One region of the Mesorhizobium sp. M1A.F.Ca.IN.022.06.1.1 genome, then DNA from elsewhere that is predicted to be linked to it. Evidence: riboswitches for the same ligand, from Rfam matches in the RefSeq annotation. Region 1 holds a riboswitch; the other holds the start of a gene.
What was found. A riboswitch is a leader RNA that binds a small molecule or an ion and turns the genes downstream of it on or off. The one in region 1 is predicted to bind thiamine pyrophosphate.

Region 1 (4,238 bases):
CCAGCGTCCGGCGCCGTTGGGCGCGATCACGCTGGTGACTGTGCGGTCAAGGAAATCGCGATCATGGCTGACCAGGACGACCGTTCCGGCAAAGCCGGCGACCAGTTCCTGCAGCAGCTCCAGCGTCTCCATGTCGAGGTCGTTGGTCGGCTCGTCGAGCACCAAAAGGTTCGCCGGCCGCGCCAGCACCCGGGCCAGCAGCAGTCGCGCCCGCTCGCCGCCTGAAAGCTCGCGCACCGGCGTGCGCGCCTGCTCCGGCTTGAAAAGAAAATCCTTCATATAGGAGACGACGTGGCGCTGCTCGCCATTGACCACAAGGTTCTCGCCGCGCCCGTCGGTCAGGTAATTCGCCAGCGTCTCCTGCGGGTCGACGGCCTCGCGCTTCTGGTCGAGTGTTGCGATTTCCAGATTGACGCCGAGCCGCACGGTGCCGGCATCCGGCGGCAGCTCGCCGGTCAGCATCTTGAGAAGCGTCGTCTTGCCGACGCCGTTCGGCCCGACAAGGCCGACGCGATCGCCGCGCTGAATACGGGTCGAAAAGCCCTTGACCACGGTGAGGTCGCCAAAACTCTTCTCGATGCCCTTGGCTTCGATCACCAGCTTGCCGGATTCAGCGGCGTCGCTTGCCACCATCGTCGCCGAACCCTCGGCGCCGCGATGGCTGCGAAAACGCTGGCGCATGGCCTGCAGCTCGCCGAGCCGGCGCATGTTGCGCTTGCGCCTGGCGGTCACGCCATAGCGCAGCCAATGCTCCTCGCGCACGATCTGGCGGCCGAGCTTGTGCTGTTCGCGCTCTTCCTCTTCAAGCACCTGGTCGCGCCATTCCTCAAAGTGCGCGAACCCCTTGTCCAGCCGGCGCGTCTGGCCGCGGTCGAGCCAGACGGTGGCGCGCGAGACGCGCTCGAGAAAGCGGCGGTCGTGCGAGATCAGGATCACGGCCGACGAGGTGCGGGCAAGCTCTTCTTCCAGCCATTCGATGACCGACAGGTCGAGATGATTGGTCGGCTCGTCGAGGAGCAGGATATCGGGCTCCGGCGCCATGACGCGGGCGAGTGCTGCGCGGCGCGCCTCGCCGCCGGAAAGGTCGTTCGGCCGCTCCTCGCCGGTCAGGCCGAGATGCTCCATCAGATAAGTGGCGCGATGCGGGTCGTCGGCCGGCCCGAGGCCGGCTTCGACATAGGCGCGCACGCTGGCGAAGCCATCCATATCGGGCATTTGCGGCAGGTAGCGCACCGTTGCCGAGGGCTGGCGGAATACTTCGCCGTCCTGCGGTTCGATCAGCCCCGCGACGATCTTGAGCAGCGTCGACTTGCCCGAACCGTTGCGGCCTACAAGCGCGATCTTCTCGCCGGCGGAGGCGCTCAGTGCCGCGCCGTCGAGCAGCGGCGTGCCGCCAAAAGTCAGTTTTATGCCATCCAGATTGAGAAGAGGCGGGGCCATGTCAGCTTTCGGGAAGAGGATAGGGGTGGGCGAGCAGCAGCGCCCGGCCACGCTCGAGCGCGATCTCGAGCCGATCCTTGATCTCATTTGATATGGTAAGCGATGAGCCGAACGCCACCTCGACACCGTCCAGCGGCCATTTGGCGCCTGAGACCGTCAGGCCGGCGAGGTCGGAGAAGCCGAGCACCGAGAACAGCGTGCCCTCGGCGTAGTCGAAGCCGGCTTTGCCCGGCAGGATGGGCACGCCCTCCTGGGCGCCGCTGGTCAGCAGCACGGTCGTGCCCGCCTCGGCCAGCCGCACGCTTAGAGCCAAATGCAGAAAGGCATGATCGGCGCGCTTGCCGCCGAAGGCGCCGGCCAGCACCAGGCTGGTGGCGCCGCGCGCCAGCGCCGCGGCAATGGCGAGCTCGCCGTCGGTCATATCCTTCTCGGTCGGGAAAATCTTGCGCGGCACGGCGGCCAGATTCTCCGGCAGGCTCGCCGGCACCGAGTCGAAATCTCCGACCCAGAGCTCCGGCAGCAGGCCAAGCATATCGGCATGGCCGATACCGGCATCGGCGGCGATGATGCGGGAGCCTTCGATCTGGCGATCGAGCCGAGGCGTGCGGACGAGATCGCCGCCAAGCAGGATGGTGAATGTGCCCATGGCCGTCGCCCTTACCAGCCCGGCCAACGAAACGGAAGCGGGCGCGTCCAAACGGAATCGCACTTCGCTACCGCGGTGAACCCTGATGGATGCCCAGGAAACTTCCGCTTGCGCGCCGCATCGGCCGGGCCTATGTCTCGAAATGCTCTAACGGGGTGCCGGACGCTGATTTTGCGAACCGGCTGAGAGGCACAAAGCCAACCCGCTGAACCTGATCCGGTTTGTACCGGCGGAGGGATTAGACGTTTCGGACCATCCGACGCCTCAATTCCTTTAACGCGAACGAAGGAGGCGCCGATGCGCTCGCTATTGTCCAACCTTGTTCTTGCAGTCGGCCTTGTTTCGCTTTTGGCAGGCGGACCTGCCGAGGCTAAAGACAAGCTTACCGTCTACACCTACGAAAGCTTCACCGCCGACTGGGGTCCCGGGCCCGCGGTGAGGAAGGAATTCGAGGCCGAATGCGGCTGCGATCTTGAATTCGTCTCGGTTGCCGACGGCGTGGCACTGCTCAACCGCGTCAAGCTGGAGGGCCCCGGCACCAAGGCTGATGTCGTGCTCGGCCTCGATACCAACCTGACCGCGGATGCCAAGGCGAGCGGCCTATTCGCGCGGCATGGCGCGGTGGCCGATTTGAATGTGCCCGGCGGCTGGAAAGACGACACTTTCGTGCCTTTCGACTACGGCTATTTCGCCGTCGTCTACGACACCGAAAAGCTGAAGACGCCGCCGAAGAGCTTGAAGGAACTGGTCGAGGGCGCCGGCCCCGACAAGATCATCATCCAGGATCCGCGCACTTCGACGCCGGGCCTCGGGCTGCTGCTGTGGGTCAAGTCGGTCTATGGCGACAAGGCGCCGGAAGCCTGGGCCAAGCTGAAGCCGAAGGTGCTGACCGTGACGCCGGGCTGGAGCGAGGCCTATGGTCTGTTCACCAAGGGCGAGGCGCCGATGGTTCTCTCCTATACCACCTCGCCGGCCTACCACATGGTGGCCGAGAACACCGAGCGCTATCAGGCGGCGTCCTTCGAGGAGGGCGAATATCTGCAGATCGAGGTCGCCGGCATCACCAAAACCGGCGCGAAGAACCCGCTGGCGGAAAAATTCATAGCCTTCATGACCGGGCCCAAGTTCCAGGACATCATCCCGGAGACCAACTGGATGTTCCCGGCCGGCAAGACCGACAAGCCGCTCAACCCGGCCTTCGAAAAGCTGGTGAAGCCGACCAAAACCCTGCTGTTCAGCCCGGACGAGGTGGCGGCCAACCGCAAGGCCTGGGTGGATGAATGGCTGGCGGCGATGAGCAAGTAGGACGCAGGATGGCGCTTGAGCACCCCCCTCTGTCCGGCCGGCCATCTCCCCCGCAAAGGGGGAAATTCGCGGTCATCGGTGATTTCGCTAGCCGCCGACGGTGTAGGAAGAGCGGCAAAGCTGCCAATCTCCCTCCTAGAGTGGGAGATGTCCGGCAGGACAGAGGGGGGTGCGACGGAACGTGGCGTTCGCTAGCTCGAGCCAACGTGGTGCAGCGTGCAATCCACGCCGCGCCCTGACCCTCGCATCACCGCCGGCATCATCGCCCTTGTCGCCATCACTTTGCTCATCGGCGGCGCCTTCGCCGGCCTGATCCTCGAAGGCGCGAGCGGTCCGTCCAGCGCTGCCGCGGCCTTCGACAGCTATCTGCTCCGCGTCGCCCGCTTCACGCTTTGGCAGGCGCTGCTGTCGACATTGCTTTCGGTCTTGCCGGCAGTGTTCGTCGGCCGCGCCCTGTCCAGGCAAACGAACTTTCCCGGACGTCGCCTGATCCTGCAGTTGTTCACGGTGCCGCTGGCGCTGCCGGCCATCGTCGCCGCGCTCGGCGTGTTGGCGCTCTACGGCCGTGCCGGTTATTTTGCCGGCATCCTCGGCACGTTCGGCGGTGGGGAATGGCCGGGCATTTACGGCCTTTCCGGCATCCTGGTCGCGCATGTCTTCTTCAACCTGCCATTGGCCACGCGGCTGTTCCTCGAGGCGCTCGGCACCGTGCCGGCCGACCAGTGGCGGCTGGCGAGCCAGCTCGGTATGGACGCTCGGTCGGCCTTCCGGCTGATCGAATGGCCGGCGCTGCGCACGGTGCTGCCGGGGGTCGCCGGGCTGGTCTTCATGCTGTGCATCACCTCCT
Region 2 (4,238 bases), 1.5 Mb from region 1:
TGGATGGCCCTTGGCGAGGTCGGCGGCGTGGGCCGCGATCTTGTAGGTGATGACGCCGGTCTTGACGTCGTCGCGGTCGGGCAGGCCGAGATGCTCCTTGGGCGTGACGTAGCAGAGCATCGCCGTTCCGAACCAGCCGATCATCGCCGCGCCGATGCCCGATGTGATGTGGTCGTAGCCGGGCGCTATGTCGGTGGTGAGCGGCCCGAGCGTGTAGAACGGCGCTTCGCCACAAACCGCGAGCTGCTTGTCCATGTTCTGCTTGATCTTGTGCATCGGCACGTGGCCGGGCCCTTCGATCATCACCTGGCAGTCCTTGGTCCAGGCGATCTTGGTGAGTTCGGCTAGCGTTTCCAGTTCGGCGAACTGGGCCGCGTCATTGGCATCGGCGATCGAGCCGGGGCGAAGGCCGTCGCCGAGCGAGAACGCCACGTCATAGGCCCGGGCGATGTCGCAGATCTCCTCGAAATGCTCGTAGAGAAAACTCTCCTGGTGGTGATGCAGGCACCACTTGGCCATGATCGAGCCGCCGCGCGACACGATGCCGGTGACGCGGTCGACGGTCAGCGGGATATAGGGCAGGCGCACGCCGGCATGGATCGTGAAATAGTCCACGCCCTGCTCGGCCTGCTCGATGAGGGTGTCGCGGAACACCTCCCAGGTCAGTTCCTCGGCGACGCCGCCGACCTTCTCCAGCGCCTGGTAGATCGGCACGGTGCCGATCGGCACCGGCGAATTGCGCACGATCCATTCGCGGATGTTGTGGATGTTGCGCCCGGTCGAGAGGTCCATCACCGTATCGGCGCCCCAGCGGATCGCCCACACCATCTTCTCGACCTCTTCGGCCATCGACGAGGTGACGGCGGAGTTGCCGATATTGGCGTTGATCTTGACCAGGAAATTGCGGCCGATGATCATCGGCTCGCTTTCCGGGTGGTTGATGTTGGACGGGATGATGGCGCGGCCGCGCGCCACCTCGTCGCGCACGAATTCCGGCGTGACGAAGTCGGGGATCGCGGCGCCGAAGCTTTCGCCATCACGTTGAACTTTCGAACGCAACTGCTCACGGCCGAGGTTCTCGCGGATGGCGACGAACTCCATCTCAGGCGTGATGATGCCGGCGCGCGCATAGGCGAGCTGTGTGACGGCGCGGCCGCCGGCCGCGCGCAACGGTCTGTTGCGAACCGGGAATTCCGGCGTCAGGCGATCGGCTGAGACGAAGCCGTTGTCTTCCGGCTTGATCGTGCGGCCCTCGTAGCGCTCCACGTCTCCGCGCGCCTCGATCCATGCCTCGCGCAGCCGTGGCAAGCCACGCTCGATGTCGGTTTTCATCGCGGTGTCCGTGTAGGGACCGGACGAGTCATAGACCGTGACCGGCGGCTCGCCGGCGCTCGGGTGGACCGAGATCTCGCGCATCGGCACCCGCAGCTCCGGGTGGAGCTGACCGGGTTTGTGGACCTTCTTCGAAGCGGGCAATTCGCCGACGGTGACGGTCGGGGTGTGGGCATTCATGAGTGAGCCTCCTTGCTCGAGTGCACGGAGACCCAGTCCACGCGATGAGGAGGAAGTGACGCTTCGCTTAGGATGCGGGCACTGCCCGAATGCCGAAGCCGGATTGCCGACCCGCGAAGCCTCGCACCGTCCCTACGCCAGTATGAACTGGATCAGGTTCAACGGGTCACTGCGCGCTATTAGCAGTATCTCAGCCCCTTGCCGGGACTCCCCTGGTGAGGCGCCTAGGTTGGACGATGCGACGCTATCCTGTCAACTCGACTTCATGACTTCTCCAGCCTCGAACAAGCGACGAGAAGGGGCGCAGCCACGCAGCTTTGATCGAGCATCTCTTACATCGACGCCCATTGAGCCACGACCTTGCGCGCGTCGAGCTGGCAGTCGGGGCCCACTTGTCATCCGCCAAGGAAACGCTTTTGCGAATCCCTTGTGGCGGCGGATTGAAGAACGCATTTTTCGCCTCGAAGAGCATCTGTTCGGCGTCTACGGACGCTGGTTCGATTTGTTCAGGACCGAATTATTGCGCAGCCGTAAGGGTCGAGTTGCAGCGTTCCTTCAACGGCCTTGCCCGTCAGCAGGTCGAGGCCCTTTGGGACGTTGGGTACGATCACGGCGACTTCCGTGGTGTTCAGCACGAACATCAGCCGGCGGTCGTCGGCTTCCCTGACAGAGACCTCCACCCCGGCAGGCAGGTCGGGCAGCAAAGGCGCTATACCGGCTTTGGCCAGCACGACATCGACAAGCTTCTCCGTCAGTTGCGGCGTGAGATACGTGCCGACATAGACAACCCGACCTTGCCCAACCTTGCGGGCGGTAATTGCCGGAGAGCCGGCGGCGAAGCGGTTCGACCAGATGCCGAGCACCTCGGTGTCAGGCGCTACATCAAGCACCTCGTACAAATGCGCAGCCTGGAATTCTTCATTGCCAAGGGTGAACAGGTATTTGCGTTCCGCGGACGAGGCCGGGAGCGGCGGCGGTGCATAGGCGCCCATCGGAGCCGGACGAAACAGCGGAAACAGGCCGCTGCCGCCTTCGGGAACGACGCGGCCGAACTCCGCCACCCTGACGCCGCTCAGGGCTGCAAGGGCCTTGCCGGGCGCCTGCTCGCGAATGATGTGGTTGTTCTCGTCCCTCGTCCCGCTCAATGCCGATAGGATCAGCGTACCGCCGTTGCGGACGAATGTTTCAACAGCCTCGTTCCATTCATCCTTCCACATCACCCAATGCGGGACGTAGAGCGCCTTGAGCCGCGAAAGATCGTCTTCGGGATGAATGAACCCGCATGCAATGCCGTTCTGATAGCAGTGGCGATGAAGCAGCGTCGCGTCTTCGAGCGGACTGGGGAGGCCGATCGGATAGGTCTTGTGAGCCTCCTGGTTGTCGAAGTCCGCGCCGGCGATGCCGAGGTCCATGCGCACTGCGGTGCCAAGAATCTGCTCCTTCGCGGCGGCGATCTCATGGAAGAAGCGGCCTGCCTCGTCATAGCGGCGGCGCGGCACGTCGTCGTGATCGATGACGCCCATCCAGTAGATCTCGGCGCCGAAATGCGCGGGACGCCAACGAAAGAACATGACACCGTCGGCGCCGCGCGCCACCGAGGTCATGGCCATGCGACGCATCTCGCCGGGCTCCGGCGTCATCGTCGAGAAGCCGGGCTGGCTGCCGAAGCCTGAGGCCTGCTCCGGAACGATGAAGTTGCCGGAATAGGCGCGGCATATGTCGAGATGGAGGGCCTGGGTCGCGGCATGCCCGCCGGTTCGGCGCATCTCGTCATAGAGCATCGGATAGATGTCGAAGCCGATGAAATCGAGGTCCTGTCCGAACTGACCGCGGAAGTCGATGTCGGCAAGCTGGCCAAGATTGTGGAAGATGAACCAGTCCGGATTGGCGGCGCGCAGGATCTCGACCTGGTCGTGTTGGAAGGCCGCGGTCGCGGCGGCCAGAAAGCGATGGTAGTCCTGCACGTGGCCGGGGCTGGGGTAGGACGGCATGAGCGGTCTCGGCAGGTCGATCTGCGAGAAATCGTCGTAGGCCGTCGCCCAGAAGTGGCCGCCCCAGGCGAAGTTCAGCGCCTCAATGGTGCCGTAGGCCTTCTGCAGGTATTTCTGGAACTCCAGCCTTGTCGAAGGCGCGAACGATTCCGACACCGTGGTGTTGAGCTCGTTGTCCGTCTGCCAGCCGATCACACGCGGGTTGTGCCGATAATGCTCGGCCATGGCGCGGGTGATGCGGCGGCTGTGGGCGCGGAATACCGGGCTTGTGGTGTCGGCATGCTGGCGCGATCCGTGGCTTGAGGCCCGCCCGTTCATGTCAACGCGCAGCACTTCGGGATAGTTGACGGTGAGCCAGCGGGGAGGGGTGGCTGTCGGCGTGCACATGATCGTGTCGATCCCCGCGCGGCCGAGAAGTTCGATCGCGCGATCGAACAGGCCGAACTCGAACTTGCCTTCGCGGGGCTCGAAAATGTGCCAGGCGAACTCTCCCATACGCACCGTGTTGACGCCGGCGGCGGCCATGCGCTCGGCGTCACGCTGCCAGCAGCCTTCGTCGACATGTTCGGGGTAATGAGGTGCTCCAAGCAGAAAGCGGTCAAGATTGAGGGGCCGCCATACGGATAGCGGAGCGGGCTCTTTGCGGTTCATGCGTATGGGACTTTCGAAATTTCGAGGTTCAGACTGAGGCGAGGGGTTTTCTTGGCGTGAGCGTGCGGCCATCGGGGCCGAAGA

Region 2: another riboswitch for thiamine pyrophosphate. It lies ahead of thiC (phosphomethylpyrimidine synthase ThiC); the one in region 1 lies ahead of thiB (thiamine ABC transporter substrate binding subunit).

What each region holds. Positions count from the first base shown of each region.
Region 1 covers NZ_CP034455.1:3,574,410-3,578,647, forward strand. The annotation lists gene EJ078_RS17100 (ABC-F family ATP-binding cassette domain-containing protein) at 1-1,440, opposite strand, end outside; gene EJ078_RS17105 (thiamine diphosphokinase) at 1,442-2,086, opposite strand; TPP riboswitch at 2,228-2,341, shown strand; gene thiB (thiamine ABC transporter substrate binding subunit) at 2,384-3,391, shown strand; gene thiP (thiamine/thiamine pyrophosphate ABC transporter permease) at 3,608-4,238, shown strand, end outside.
Region 2 covers NZ_CP034455.1:5,059,071-5,063,308, forward strand. The annotation lists gene thiC (phosphomethylpyrimidine synthase ThiC) at 1-1,512, opposite strand, end outside; TPP riboswitch at 1,624-1,736, opposite strand; gene EJ078_RS24115 (beta-galactosidase) at 2,019-4,154, opposite strand; gene ugpC (sn-glycerol-3-phosphate ABC transporter ATP-binding protein UgpC) at 4,183-4,238, opposite strand, start outside.